Regions from separate parts of the Dietzia sp. CQ4 genome, predicted to be linked through region 2. Evidence: predicted binding sites of a transcription regulator. Region 2 holds the regulator's gene; the other holds the start of a gene.
The links. The regulator LexA, encoded in region 2, represses DNA repair genes until DNA is damaged. The targets are predictions, from matches to a motif close to CGAACANNTGTTCG.

Region 1 (7,474 bases), on a different contig from region 2:
CTGGCGTTGCGCGTAGTTCTCCACGTCGCGGGGCACCGATACCTCGTCGACGACCCTCGCCGTCTGGCCGGGTGCGAGATCGAGTGCCGCGACCGTGGTGCCGCGGGCCGGGGAATCGGCTGACCGGGGGGTGTCGGCGCCGTAGAGGGTCACGGTCCGCGAATCGGAGCCGACGGCGCCGGTGATGGTGCTGCTGACGTCGAATTCGGCCTCGCCCGAGACCAGATAGTCGCCGATCCCCACGGCGTACCGCCCGGTTCGGCCCGTGTCGGTGGCATTGCGGACGTGGTAGGTCCGGTCGATCGACTCACCCGGCGACATCGAGCACGGGTCCACCTCGGGGGTCCCGCCGATCGCGCCCTCCGGATCGGAGAGCGCGGGCCCGCCGGCGAGGTCGCACCCCCACGATCCCAGGACGAGGTCAGGTGCATCCGACCAGGTGGAGCCGTCGAGCGAGAACTCCAGGTCGGTGTGCGCGTCCAGTGGCGCGGCGGTGATGGCGCGGGCGACCGATGCCCCGCCGAGCACCAGGGTGACCGCCGTCGCGAGAGCCACCGGGATCAACCCCACCGTCCGACGACCTCGCGACCGGCCGGGCCGCGTATCGCGGGCGGGCTCGGTGACACGCGGAGATCGTGGGTGCTTCGGCATCGACCAGCTTCGTCAGGACCGGGCTGAGGCCCGGGGGGTGGCCCCCACTGTAAGCGTAAGGACGTTCTTAGGTAAAGGTGTCCCTGTCACTCCCCCAGCCCCAGGACCCTGTCGCACGCCCGGGCGATCGCCAGCTCCTCGTCGGTCGGCACCACCAGAACCGTGACCCGGCTGCCAGGCGTCGAGATGACGCGTTCCCCTGAACCGTTCTCGTTGGCCTCCGGGTCGATCTCCACCCCCCAGCCACCGAGAGTGGACAGGGCGTCCGCACGCAGGCGGGCGACGTTCTCGCCCACTCCCGCGGTGAACGTGATGGCCCCGACGTCGCCGAGAACCGCCCAGTAGCCGCCGATGTAGCGACGCAGTCGATGGATCACCACCTCGTAGGCGAGCACGGCGTCGTCGTCGCCGGCATCGACCCGTGCGAGCAGTTCCCGGAAGTCGCGGGCGCCCGCCAACCCCTCCAGCCCCGACCTGCGGTTGAGCAGGGTGGAGACGTCCTCGGGCGACATGCCCCGGTCGCGGATGAGGTGGATGATCAGACCGGGGTCGAGGTCGCCGGGACGCGTGCCCATGACCAGGCCCTCGAGCGGAGTCAGGCCCATGGAGGTGTCGACCGCCCGCCCGCCGGCGATCGCCGAGGCCGACGCCCCGTTGCCGAGGTGCAGCACGATCTGATCGAGCTCGTCGTACGGCCGACCCAGGATCTCGGCGGTGCGGCGAGAGACGAACTCGTGGCTGGTGCCGTGGAAGCCGTATCGGCGCAGGTCCCATCTGCTCGCCACCGCGCGGTCGATCGCGTAGGTATGAGCCGCGGCGGGCAGGGTGTGGAAGAACCCGGTGTCGAACACCGCCACGTGCGGCAGGCCGGGCAGCAGCTCGCGGGCCACGCGGATCCCGCGCAGGTTGGCGGGGTTGTGCAGCGGCGCCAGCAGCTCGAGCTTCTCGATACCCGCCTCCACCTCGGGTGTGACCTTGACCGGATCGTGGAAGTCCGGCCCGCCGTGGACCACCCGGTGACCGATCGCCTCGACCCCCAGGTCGGTGGGGTGGGCGCCGAGCTCGCCCGCGAGCTCCAGCACCCGGCTGAGCGCCACGGTGTGGTCTGGGACCGCCGCCTCCACGCTGCGCTCCCCACCCGGCGAACCGGCCAGGTCACCGCGCCGCACGGTCAGCGTTCCGACGGGCTCGCCGATGCGCTCGACCAACGCCCACGCCAGCTCGGAGTCAAGCGCGGTGTCGAGGATCTGCAGCTTGAGCGAGGAGGAGCCGGAGTTGATGACGAGGACGCGGGTCACGACTCGCCCTCGCGGGCGCCGGCGGTCCCCTGAGCCTCAACTGCTGAACCCTGCGCCTGAACGGCTGCACCCTGCGCCTGAACGCCTGAACCCTGCGCCTGAACGGCGGTGATGGCGACCGTGTTGACGATGTCCTCCACCAGCGCGCCGCGGGAGAGGTCGTTGATGGGCTTGCGGAGCCCCTGCAGGACCGGCCCGATCGCGACGGCGCCGGCGGTGCGCTGCACGGCCTTGTAGGTGTTGTTGCCGGTGTTGAGGTCGGGGAACACCAGCACGGTGGCCCGGCCGGCCAGCGGCGAGTCCGGCATCTTCTTGCGGGCCACCGTGGGATCGACGGCGGCGTCGAACTGCAGCGGTCCGTCCACCACGAGGTCCGCCATCGGGTCCCCCTCGGCGGCCGCGGCGATCCGTGCGCACACGATCTCGGTGGCCTCACGCACCTTGTCGACGTCCGCTCCGCTGCCCGAGTCGCCCGTGGAGTAAGACAGCATCGCGACTCGCGGGTCCACACCGAACCGGGACGCGGTCTCGGCGGAGGACAACGCGATGTCGGCGAGCTGCTCGGCGGTCGGGGCGGGGACGACCGCGCAGTCGCCGAACGCCAGGACGTGGTCTGAGAGGCACATGAGGAACACGCTGGACACGGTCTTCACGCCCGGCCTCGTCCGGATGATCTCCAGCGCGGGTCGGATGGTGTGCGCAGTGGTGTGCGCGGCACCCGAGACCATGCCGTCGGCGAGGCCGGTGTGCACCATCATCGTGGCGAAGTAGGAGATGTCGAGCATCCGGTCGCGGGCCACGTCCAGCGTCATGCCCTTGTGCTCGCGCAGCTCCGCGTACTGCCGGGCGAACGGCTCGGCGTGCTCGCTGCTGCGTGGGTCGAGGACCTGCGCCCCGGACAGGTCGATGCCCAGTTCATCCGCGCGTCGCTGCACGGCCTCGGGGTCGCCGAGGATCGTCAGGTCGGCGACATCCCGGCGCAGCAGCCGGCCGGCGGCGTGGAGGATCCGGTCGTCGTCGCCCTCCGGCAGCACGATGTGCCGCTTGTCCGCGCGGGCGCGCTCGAGGAGCTGGTGCTCGAACATCTGCGGCGTCATGACGTCGGGGGTGTCCACACGCAGGCGGGCGAGCAGTTCCTCGGTGTCGACGTGCTTCTCCATGAGGCTCAGTGCCGTCTCGACCTTGCGCCCGGAGCCGGAGTACACGCGTCCCCGGGTCTCGGCCGCCAGGCGGGCGGTGTCGTAGGTGCCGTGGTCGGTGCACACGATCGGCAACGTCGAGCGCATGCCACGGACCAGTCGATCCATCGCCGCGTTCGGCATCAGGCTCCCGTTCCAGATCATCCCCGCCAATGAGGGGAAGCCCTCCGCGCCGTGCGCGGTGAGCACAGCGAGAACGGCGTCGGTCCGGTCAGCGGGAACGATGACGACCATGCCGTCCACCAGCCGCTCCAGGATCCGCTCACCGGTCATCCCGCCCACCATCAGTGCCATGACCTCTCGGTCCAGCAGGGCCGGGTCACCGGAGTAGAGGGTGCCGTCCACGGCATCCACCAACTCCCCCATCGTGGGCGCGGTGAGCAGGGCCTGGCTCGGCAGCGTCCAGGCGGGCAGGTCCAGGGGCGCGAGTTCGGCCTGGATGGCCTCCAGCGCGCTGGGGTCGCACCGGTTGACCACGATCCCCACCGGGTGCGCGTGCTCGACCCTGAGCTCCTCGAGCGTCAGCCGGGCGTTGGTGCCGATCTCCCCTGGTGTCCGGTCGGCGCCGCGGATCACCAGGAGCACGGGCGCGCCGAGGTTCACGGCGAGTGTGGCGTTGAAGTCGAACTCGGTGGGACTGGGCACTCCCGTGTAGTCGGTGCCGAGGATCACCACCACATCGCACTGCCCGGCCACCACGTGGTACCTGTCCACGATCTCCGCCAGCGCCGAGTCGCGGTCCTCGTGGACGCGGTCGTTGGTCACGCCGATGCAGTCCTCGTAGTCGAGGTCCACGGTGGTGTGCTGGAGCAGCATCTCCACGATGCGGTCGCGCGGGGGTTCGGTGTCCGTGCCGGTGCCGGCATCGGCATCGACGACGCGCGGCGCGACGGTGACCGGGCGGAACACCCCCACCCTCTGTACGGTCCCGGCGAGAATGCGCAGGAGGCCGAGGGCGACGGTCGACTTCCCGGTGTCGCCCTCGGGGGCCGCCACGTACACAGCGGACGACGACAGGGGCATGTCGGTCACCGGGGACGGAATCGTGGGCGCGTCGGTCTCGGGCGGGAGAGTCTCGGATACGGGGGAATCGGGCACGAGGGCATTGTGACAGCGCGAGCCCGCCGACACACCTCGTACACGCCATGCAGACCCGTCGCGCGCCCCGACGCGCGGCCGCGCCGGCGAGATGCCGGGAAGGGCTGACGCGCTGCGGTCAGGGGCCGGGTCAGACATCGGTGAGCCTGTCGACGCCGGGCGGGAGCCATGTGCAGCGGCCGGGCGAACCGGGGTCCGCGACGGTCGTCCACGCCGACGGGCCGTCGCCGACGAACGCGTGGTGGACGGGACACCCCAACGTCCCGTTCCCGACGGTCGTGGGTCCGCCTCGCGACCATTCCTTCACGTGATGGAACTGGCTCCTCCTGGCGGGTGCGGTGCATCCCGGGAATGAGCACCCTCCGTGCGCCGCGTAGAGCACCAGGCGCTGGATGGCGGAGGCCAGGCGCCGGCCGGGGTGGGCGTCGACGTCGATCCGGTGCAGTTCCTCGCGACCGTCTCGCAGCAGCGAGACGAACCACGGGAGCGCCCCGGCCATCGAGACGGCCTGACGGACGCTGACCTGGGTGCCTGCGTCGGTCTCGACGAGCGCGGCGGGTTCCTCTAGTTGTTCCGGCGTGACGCGCACGACGATGGTGGCGATCCCCTTGGGCCGGGCGGGGTCGACGTTCGACCCGAGTGCCCACTGGTGCGCGAGTGCGTCGTGCGCCCGCTGCTCCGGGGTGCGCTCGTCCGACCCGGGTTCGCAGGCCACGGCCCCGCCGGGTCCGCCGAAGTCGCCCAGCGCACGCTCGACGAGCGCCCGGGCGCGAGGAGTCAGAGTCATGGTCAGCGTGCTGGTGCCGTCGGGGCGGACCGCGCCGAGCCGGGCAGAGCGCCGCCGCTCCTGGTGTTCCTCGCGGTCCTTACCCCGGTCGGGACACAGCGCGGCTATCCGGCGGGCTGCTTCCGTCCGCAACCGCGCCGGGGCGACCGCTCGAGCGAACTCTGTCAGTTCCTCCGCGAACCGGGTCGTGGCCGACCCTCCCATCGTCCCGGGCAGCCCGGAGACAGCCCTGGAGATGATCCGCTCGTGCTCGGCGGTGATCTCTCCGACCGCCGCCGCCCGCCCGGCCGGGGTGGCCTGCCTTCCGCCCGCCTCGATCCGCCCGTGTACGACGCCTCGGGCCAGGCCCAACTTCTCTGCGAGCAACGCGGCGACTCCCCCGGCGGACCGCCCCTTCTGCCGGTGCAGGCCCGCCAGTTCGGCAGTGGCGCGCGCTCCGGCGGCCTCCAGCCGACGTGCCGCGATCTCGGCACGACCCACGGCGTCGACCAGCACGTCCGCGTCATGATCCGACCAGTCGACCTGGCAGAGGCTCTCCACGGAGGCCTCGAGAAATGCGAGTACGTCAGCCAGTGTGGCCGTCTCCGACCCCTGCCCCGGCGCGTCCCACACCCCCTGTTCCATGACCCGGACTATAGAACACACGTACGACAACGACCCGGTGGCACCAGGTCTCCCTGAGGGGTGACTTCGGTTCCTCGCGGGGTCGTGTACCCCCTAGGCTGGGTACGTCACGCGAGGAGCGCCCGGCCAGGTGTCTCGGCCGGTCCGATCACCGGGAGAGGACGGAACACAGTAGTCGACGACGAAATGGGCTGGCGCACGACGGATCAGGGAGATGGCGACCGGAGGATGACAGCCCATCAGGACAGCTCGGGCCCAGTGGACCACCAGGACAGCTCGGGCCCAGTGGACCACCAGGACAGCTCGGACCCAGCGGACTCGCAGGACTCGCAGCCCACGCAGTCGCCGGCACCACTGACCCGGACGATCGTGCTGGCCGTGGCGATCTGGCTCGCAGGACTGATTCCCCTCACTCTCCTGGCCCGCACGCCCGACTGGAGCGTCCGGTTGTACGAACTGGCGGTGACCGACTCCTCCATCCGGTGGGGAGACGTATTGTCCGAGGCGAGCGTGCTCCTCCTGGTCGGCCTGTACGCCGCAGTCGGGGTGCACCTGCTGATCTCGCACCTCCGCGCGCGGACAACCGGGTGGACTCCGGTGATCACCTATGCCGCCGGCGGACTGTCCGTGATCATGGCCCTCTGGCTGAATCTCGCACTCAAGGACGCCTACTCCAGGGTGCGCCCGTGCCATCTCCACGAGGTGAGTTCGATCTGTCCGGCCCCGGACAACTGGTCCTTCCCCAGCAGTCACACCGTGATCGCCTTCGCGATCACGGCCGCCCTGCTCGCGGTCAAACCGCTACTGGCCTGGGTGGCTGTGCCACTCGCCGTGGCCGGAGGCAGCGCCCGGGTCCTCGCCGGTGACCACTATCCCCACGACGTCCTCGCCGGCGCCCTGCTGGGCACGACCCTGTGCCTCGGGGTGATCGCTCTCAGTGCTCTCCCGTCCGGCCGTCGGGGGCCGGACGTCCGGGTCGGACCACCCGTCCGATCACCCCGCCGGTCAACCTAGTCGACGACGACGAGGACCAGCCCGAAATCGCCGGCCGCATCGGTCCAGACCGACTGACCGCCGAATCCGTGTCCCGCGAGCTCGTCGACGAGTGCGTGGGGCTCGAACTTCCGGGCGATCTCGGTGCGGATCCCCTCACCGGCGGCGAGCGTGCGCTCCCGCCCGAGCGTCGGGAAGTCGATCCGCACCTCGCGCACCGCGCGCAGCCACATCTCGATCCGGCTCTCCCCGGCGTTCCACACGGCCTCGTGCCGGAAGTCGCGGCGGTCGAGGCCCGTGCACTCGACGGTCCGCGCGATCACGTCGAGCATGTTGAGGTTGAACTCGGCGGTGACCCCGGCGGCGTCGTCGTAGGCCGCGACCAGCCGGTCCGGATTCTTTACCAGGTCGAATCCCACGGCCAGCCGGTCACCCGGGGCCATGATGCCGCGCATCATGCGGAAGAACCCGGCGCGCTGCGACTCGCTGAAGTTGCCGACGGTGCCGCCGAGGAACAGCACCAGCCGTCCGCCCGGCTCACCCGGCAGCGGGCCGTCGAGAGCGGTGATGTCGCCGATGACCGGGTCGATCCGCAGACCCGGATACTCCTGCTCGAGCGCGCGGGCGGTCTCGAAGAGCATCTCGGTGCTGATGTCCAGGGGCACGAATCCCGCATCCGCGCTCCCGGCCGCCAAGACGTCGAGCAGCACCCGGGTCTTCTCGCAGGTCCCGGCCCCGAGCTCGACCACCGTCGAGGCCGCGCCCACGATGTCGCCGGCCCGGGACCGCAGGATCTCGGCCTCGGCCCGGGTGGGGTAGTACTC
Region 2 (7,474 bases):
CGGGGCCGTTCTACAGCCCGTTGGCGGCCTTGAACTCGCGGCGGCGACGGTGCAGGATCGGCTCGGTGTAGCCCGAGGGCTGCCCGGTCCCCTCGAGGATGAGCTCGCGGGCGGCCTGCCAGGCGATCGACGAGTCGAAGTCCGGCGCCATGTTCCGGTATGCCTCGTCACCGGCGTTCTGCTGGTCGACGATCTCCGCCATCCGGCGCAACGAGTCCTCGACGTCCTCGGCCGTGATGATGTCGTGACGGATCCAGTTGGCGAGCATCTGCGAGGAGATCCGCAGGGTGGCGCGGTCCTCCATCAGGTTGACGTCGTGGATGTCCGGCACCTTCGAGACGCCGATGCCCTGTTCGACCCACCGGACGACATAACCGAGGATGGTCTGGCACGAGTTGTCGACCTCCTCCTTCTTCTCGGCGTCGGTCCAGTTCGTGTCGGTCGCGAGGGGGACGCTGAGGATGTCGTCGACGCTCGCGCGCGGTCCGCCGGCGAGGAGTTCCTCCTGTCGGGACATCACGTTCACCCGGTGGTAGTGGGTCGCGTGGAGGGTCGCGCCGGTCGGCGACGGCACCCACGCGGTGTTGGCGCCGGCCCTCGGTTGCCCGATCTTCTCGGCGAGCATCTCGGCCATGAGGTCGGTCTTGGCCCACATGCCCTTCCCGATCTGCGCGCGACCGCGCAGACCGCAGGCCAGGCCGGTGTCGACGTTGAAGTCCTCGTAGGCGGTCATCCAGCGGGCGGACTTCATCTCACCCTTGCGGATCATCGGGCCGGCCTCCATGGAGGTGTGGATCTCGTCCCCGGTCCGGTCGAGGAAGCCGGTGTTGATGAAGACGACGCGATCGGTGGCCTCGGCGATGCAGGCTGCGAGGTTGACCGAGGTGCGCCGCTCCTCGTCCATGATGCCCACCTTGAGGGTGTTCTCCGGCAGACCGAGGAGCGCCTCGACCCGGCCGAACAGCTCGGTGGTGAAGGCCACCTCGGCCGGGCCGTGCTGCTTGGGCTTGACGATGTAGATGGACCCGGTCCGGCTGTTGCCGCGCTCGTTGCCCGGCGCGATGCCGTGCATGCCCGCCAGCGAGGTGATCAGGGCGTCCAGGATGCCCTCGGGCAACTCGTTCCCCTCCGCGTCGAGGACCGCGGGGGTGGTCATCAGATGCCCCACATTGCGGACGAAGAGCATCGAGCGGCCGTGGAGCCGGACCTCGCCGGATCCGTCGGGCGCGGTGAAGACCCGGTCGTCGTGGAGGACGCGGGTGAAGGTCTTGTCGCCCTTGCTGATCTCCTCGGAGAGGTCGCCCTTCATCAGACCCAGCCAGTTGCGGTAGCCGTGGGTCTTGTCCTCGGCGTCGACGGCCGCGACGGAGTCCTCGAAGTCCATGATGGTGGAGACGGCGGACTCCAGGACAACGTCCTTGACGCCGGCGGAGTCGGTCGATCCGATCGGTGAGTCGGCGTCGATCTGGACCTCCACGTGCAGGCCGTTGTTGCGCAGGAGGACCGAGGTCGGGGCGGCGCCGTCGCCCAGGTAGCCGACGAACTGTGCGGGATCGGCGAGGCCTGTCGTCGCCCCGTCGGCGAGTGTCACCTGCAGTCGGCCGTCCACCACGGTGTAGCCCGTGGTGCCGACGTGACTGCCGGAGTCGAGCGGCGCGGCGTCGTCGAGGAACTCGCGGGCCCAGGCGATGACGCGGTCCCCGCGGACCTTGTTGTAGGAGGACCCCTGCTCGGCCCCACCGGACTCCGGGATCGCGTCGGTGCCGTAGAGCGCGTCGTACAACGAACCCCACCGGGCGTTGGCGGCGTTGATCGCGAAACGCGCGTTCATGATCGGCACGACCAACTGGGGGCCCGCGACCGTGGCGATCTCGTCGTCCACGTTCTGGGTGTTGACCTGAACGGAGTCCGGCTCCGGGACCAGGTAGCCGATCTCCTGCAGGAACGCACGGTAGGTGGCCGGGTCGATCGGGGCGGGGTTCTCGTGGTGCCAGGAGTCGATCCTCGACTGCAGGTCGTCGCGGACGGCGAGCAGCTCGCGGTTGCGCGGGGCCAGGTCGGTGAAGATCTCGGAGACTCCCGCCCAGAACGCGTCGGGATCGACCCCGGTGCCCGGGATCGCCTGGGTGTTGACGAAGTCGTACAGGACCTCGTCGACCTGGACGTCGCCGACGGTGATGCGTTCGGACATCGATGCTCTCCTCACATAGGGACCGTTCTCGCCTCCGACTCTAGTGCCCCCCTGCCGACGGATCATCCGGGTTTTCCGCAGCGTGGAACGGCGGTCGGATTGGCTAGGATCTGATGGCATGACACCCGCGCCCCCGACCGCCACTCTCGACGGCCTCGCCTTTATCAAGGGGCACGGAACGCTCAACGACTTCGTGGTCCTGCCCGACGACCACGCGGAGGTGGACCTCGACGAGGACCTGGTGCGCGCCGTCTGCGACAGACGGGCCGGCCTCGGCGCCGACGGGGTGCTGCGCATCGCCACCGCGGGTGCACTGGTCGACCAGGGTGTCCTCGCCGTCCTCCCGGAGGGCGTCGACGCCGCGGACTGGTTCATGGACTACCGGAACGCAGACGGATCGATCGCGGAGATGTGCGGGAACGGGGTGAGGGTGTTCGCCCACGCCCTGGTGGCGACCGGCAGGGTCGGGGCCGGCCGGATCCCCGTGGGCACACGATCCGGTCCTCGGCCCGCCGATATTCTGATCCATGACGGTGACCAGGCCGTGGTCCGTGTGGACATGGGCGAGCCCGGGCTTCTCGGGGTCTCGTCCGTGGAGCTCGGTGGCCGGGTGTACGCCGGCCTCGCCGTCGACATGGGTAACCCCCACCTCGCGTGCGTGGTCCCGGGCCTGGGGGCCGAAGGGTTGCGCGAACTGCCGGTGCACGAGGCGCCCGTGTTCGACACCGGCTTCTTCCCCGCCGGCGTCAACGTGGAGATCGCCACCCCGCTCACCGACGGTCGGGTGTCGATGCGCGTCCACGAGCGAGGATCCGGGGAGACGATGTCCTGCGGCACCGGAATCGTCGCCACGGCCGTCGCGGCCCTCGCCGACGCCGGAGAGGCCACCGGTGACGTGGTGGTGTCCGTTCCCGGGGGAGAGGTCGCGGTGGCCCTGACCGGCGTGGGTTCCACTCTGACGGGGCCGTCCGTGATCGTCGCCGAGGGGCGGTGCCGGCGTCCGCCACCCGCCCGCCGCACGGAGGCGTCCCGACCGGAATTGTGAGATGATGCCGGTGAATGACTATCGATGACACCGCCCCTGACCGGGCCACACGAGACCATGACCCTTCGGTCGGAGAATTCCAGCTCGAGGAGCGCTCCTCGCTGCGCCGGGTCGTCGGGTTGTCGACCGAACTCCAGGACGTCAACGACGCCGAGTACCGCCAACTCCGCCTCGAGCGGGTCGTGCTGGTCGGGGTCTGGACCGAGGGTACCGCCGCCCAGGCGGAGGCCGCGATGGCCGAGTTGGCACAGCTCGCCGAGACCGCAGGCTCCGAGGTCTGCGACGCGCTGATCCAGCGCCGCGACAAGCCGGACCCCGCCACCTACATCGGTTCGGGGAAGGCCAAGACCCTGAAGGACGTGATCACCGCGACGGGGGCGGACACGGTGATCTGTGACGGCGAGCTCACGCCGGGTCAGCTCATCGCGCTCGAGAAGGTCGTCAACGTCAAGGTGATCGACCGCACCGCGCTGATCCTCGACATCTTCGCCCAACATGCGACCAGCCGTGAGGGTAAGGCCCAGGTGTCGCTGGCGCAGATGGAGTACATGCTCCCGCGACTGCGTGGCTGGGGTGAGGCACTCTCCCGGCAGGCGGGTGGCCGGGCGGGCAGCAACGGAGGCGTCGGACTCCGTGGTCCCGGTGAGACCAAGATCGAGACGGACCGCCGCCGAATCAGGGAGCGCACGGCGAGGCTGCGCCGTGAGATCAAGGGCATGAAGCAGGCCCGGGACACCAAGCGGCATCGCCGTCGCGCCACCCCGGTGCCGTCGATCGCGATCGCCGGGTACACCAACGCCGGGAAGTCGAGCCTGCTCAACCGCTTGACCGGTGCGGGTGTACTGGTCCAGAACGCACTGTTCGCCACGCTGGACCCCACCACACGGCGGGCCGAGCTCCCCGACGGGCGGGTCGTGGTCTTCACAGATACGGTCGGATTCGTCCGACACCTCCCGACCCAGCTCGTCGAGGCGTTCCGCTCGACGTTGGAGGAGGTCGTGGACTCCGAGCTGCTCCTGCACGTGGTCGACGGATCGGACGCCTTCCCCCTGCGCCAGATCGAGGCCGTCCGCACCGTCATCAACGACGTCGTGGAAGAGCAGAAGGCCGAGAGGCCCCGCGAACTCGTGGTGATCAACAAGGTCGACGTGGCTGACCCGGTGGTGTTGACGGAACTGCACCACGCCCTGCCGGACGCGGTCTTCGTCTCGGCGGCGACGGGTGAGGGGTTCGACGAGCTCCTCGACCGAATAATGCGGGTGGTCGCCTCCGGGGACACGGAGGTCACACTCGAGATCCCGTTCACCCGGGGTGATGTGGTCTCCCGTGTCCACGCGGAGGGCGCCGTGGTGGACGAGGATCACACGAAGGACGGCACGAGGATCGTGGTCCGGCTTCCGGCCTCCGTGGCCGGAGAGCTCGGGGAGTATCGGGTCCCCGGATCCCGTGACGGTGTCGCCTGACCCCGTCGACGGATCAGGCGACACCCGGCTCCGGCCGGTTCAGAGCTTGCGGAAGACCGTGACGACCTTTCCGAGGATCGTCGCGTGCTCCCCGGGAATCGGACTGAACGACGGGTTGTGGGGCAGGAGCCACACCCCGCTCGAGTCCCGGCGGAAAGTCTTGACCGTGGCCTCCCCGTCGATCATCGCCGCCACGATCTCGCCGTTGTCCGCGACGTTCTGACGGCGCACCACCACGTAGTCCCCGTCACAGATCGCGGCGTCGATCATCGACTCGCCGACCACTCTGAGCATGAACAGGTCCCCGGAACCCACCAGGTCGGAGGGGAGGGGGAAGACCTCCTCCACCGCCTGCTCGGCGAGGATAGGACCGCCGGCCGCGATCCGCCCCAGGACAGGGACGTAGACGGGCTCCACGGCCCCGCTGGGACGCGTCTCCTCCTGGGCGGGCGCGCGACGACCCCGGGACCGCTGCCCCGGGACGCCGTGGACGTCGACCGCCCGCGGCTTGTGCGGATCACGGGTCAGGAAGCCCTTCTTCTCCAACGTCCGCAACTGGTGGGCCACCGAGGAGGTCGACTGCAGACCGACGGCGTCACCGATCTCTCGGATGCTCGGGGGATAGCCCCGGTCCTTGACCGTGTCGTGGATGTGCAACAGAACGCTCTTCTGGCGGGTCGTCAGGGCCTCGAAGTCGGGCTTGGGCATGTGGGGGTCCCTTCGGCGAATGGGTGTTCGACGTCGCTATCTGTGTACACCCTACTGCCCGTCGGACGTGAGCGCCACACAGGTGTTCGAAGAAATGTCGCCACGAATGTCGACTCTGTCGGACCCGCGTGATACAACTCTAGGCAGGTTCGGGTTCGAACAGATGTGCACAACAAGGCACACGGGCGTGCGAATGAGGTTCGCACACCGTATCGAGTTGGGAGTTCTCATGACCGTTATGGAGATGCAGCCACGATCGCGTCCCTCCGTGCCCTGGACGGAGGTCTGCGTGACCGATCACGACCGGCCCGTCTCGTCCAGGGTCCGTCCCCGCCCTGATGCCGGGGCCCGTCCCGTCATCCGCACGCTCGACCGGGGGCGCCAGACGGCCACGCGGTCGGTGGCGCCCGGACGGCGAGTGCTCGTCCGCCCCGCGTCCGCGGAAAAGGTCAGGGCATGCGGTAGCGAGGCGAGGTCCAGTGCGCCGGTGGTGGACGATGTGCCGACGTGGGCTCTGGTGGCCTGTGGAATCGTCTTCGGAATCCTGATGCTGCTCGCATTGGCACTCCTGGGCGGGCCCGCCTACGCGTGACCCACGGTATCGCCTCCTAGAATGAACCCGGGACGGCGGCCCGTCGCCCCCGCACCGCCGTCGGCTCCGGCCGGCGGAGCGGTTCGGACCAGGTCGACGAATGGCGAAGCTGGAATGTACTGCCCCATATGTCACCACGAGGACTCACGGGTGATCGACTCGCGGTCGGTCGACGAAGGGCAGGCGATCCGGCGTCGACGCGAGTGTCCCGACTGCGGACACCGGTTCACCACCCTCGAGACCCCGTTGTTGACCGTCCTCAAGCGCAACGGTGTGACGGAGCGTTTCAGCCGCGACAAAGTGGTCCGCGGTGTGCGACGCGCGTGCCAGGGGAGGTCGGTCGACGAGGACGCGCTCCGGCGGCTCGCGCAGCAGGTCGAAGACGCTGTCCGGGCCGGCGGCGCCTCAGAAGTCCCCGCTCACGAGATCGGGCTGGCGATCCTGGGGCCTCTACAAGATCTGGACGAGGTCGCGTATCTGCGATTCGCCTCCGTGTACAAACAATTCAGTTCCGCTGCGGATTTCGAGAGCGAGATCATCGCCCTTCGCGAACGGCACGCTGCTCACTAGTCCCGGTCGTCTCCGCGTCGCACCGGGATCGGCTCCTGTGTACGGGCAGTTGAGAGCTCAACGCGCGTTCCGCCGGGAGAGCGCGGCGGCGACCGCCTTCTCGATCCTCTCGGCGGAGACCGGGCGCGCGGTACCCAGAGATTGCGCGAAGAGGCCGACACGGTATTCGGCCAACATCCACCGGAGATCCCGGGCCGCCCGCGCCCCACCCGGTCGTCGGCGGAGCGCCGCCGTCGCCTCCGCGACAGTGGCCTCCGATTTCTCCAACCGGGCGGCGAGCTCCCGGTACCTTGACGGTGACTTCTCCGCCAGGTCCAACCTGAGGTCGATCGCCCTCACGTGGCGTTCCAGTTGCGGGAGGACCTCCGCCGGGTGTCGGGCGAGGAATCCCTTTCCCACGAGGAAGTCCAGAGCGGGCCTGACGTCGTCCGCGAGGTCGCGTGGTACCTGGTCCAGCCGGGCGGAGACCGACTGCGCGGCGACCAACGCCGGAAGGGCGGCGGAGATCGAGGCCGTGATGGCGGCCGGTGCCTCGGATCGGGCGCGCGCGCGCAACTCGTCGAAGTCGTGCACGGTGAGTACCGGCTCTCCTCTGCGTCCGGCGATCAGCCGCCCGCACGCCGCCAGCGCCGCGTCCGAGACCAGTCCATCGGCACCCCCGTGGGGATACTGGGTGAGCGCGAGGCGTTGCTCGACCGGACGACCCCGGACTATCGATGCCGCCGAGATCAGGTCCGCTGAGATCAGGGTCAGTACCGCTGTGGTCTGCGCGGATCGACGTTCCGTCTCTGTGGCGCAGGCGATCCGGTGGATGCCGTCGGGGCGGACCTGCAGGGCCGGGTAGACCGTCACCTCCACACCGTGGACCGTGCCGGTGATCGAGGGCGACAGGTCCCCGATCGTGT

Region 1: the regulator LexA is predicted to act here: its motif matches at 5,670-5,683, upstream of G6031_RS04965 (HNH endonuclease signature motif containing protein).

The regions. Positions count from the first base shown of each region.
Region 1 is NZ_JAALDZ010000073.1:5,689-13,162, forward strand. It holds gene G6031_RS19170 (thrombospondin type 3 repeat-containing protein) at 1-555, opposite strand, end outside; gene G6031_RS04955 (acetate/propionate family kinase) at 738-1,949, opposite strand; gene pta (phosphate acetyltransferase) at 1,946-4,171, opposite strand; gene G6031_RS04965 (HNH endonuclease signature motif containing protein) at 4,377-5,657, opposite strand; gene G6031_RS04970 (phosphatase PAP2 family protein) at 5,886-6,671, shown strand; gene egtD (L-histidine N(alpha)-methyltransferase) at 6,668-7,474, opposite strand, start outside.
Region 2 is NZ_JAALDZ010000022.1:13,004-20,477, forward strand. It holds gene G6031_RS01395 (malate synthase G) at 11-2,191, opposite strand; gene dapF (diaminopimelate epimerase) at 2,310-3,236, shown strand; gene hflX (GTPase HflX) at 3,251-4,699, shown strand; gene lexA (transcriptional repressor LexA) at 4,739-5,407, opposite strand; gene G6031_RS01415 (hypothetical protein) at 5,697-5,999, shown strand; gene nrdR (transcriptional regulator NrdR) at 6,114-6,569, shown strand; gene hrpA (ATP-dependent RNA helicase HrpA) at 6,627-7,474, opposite strand, start outside.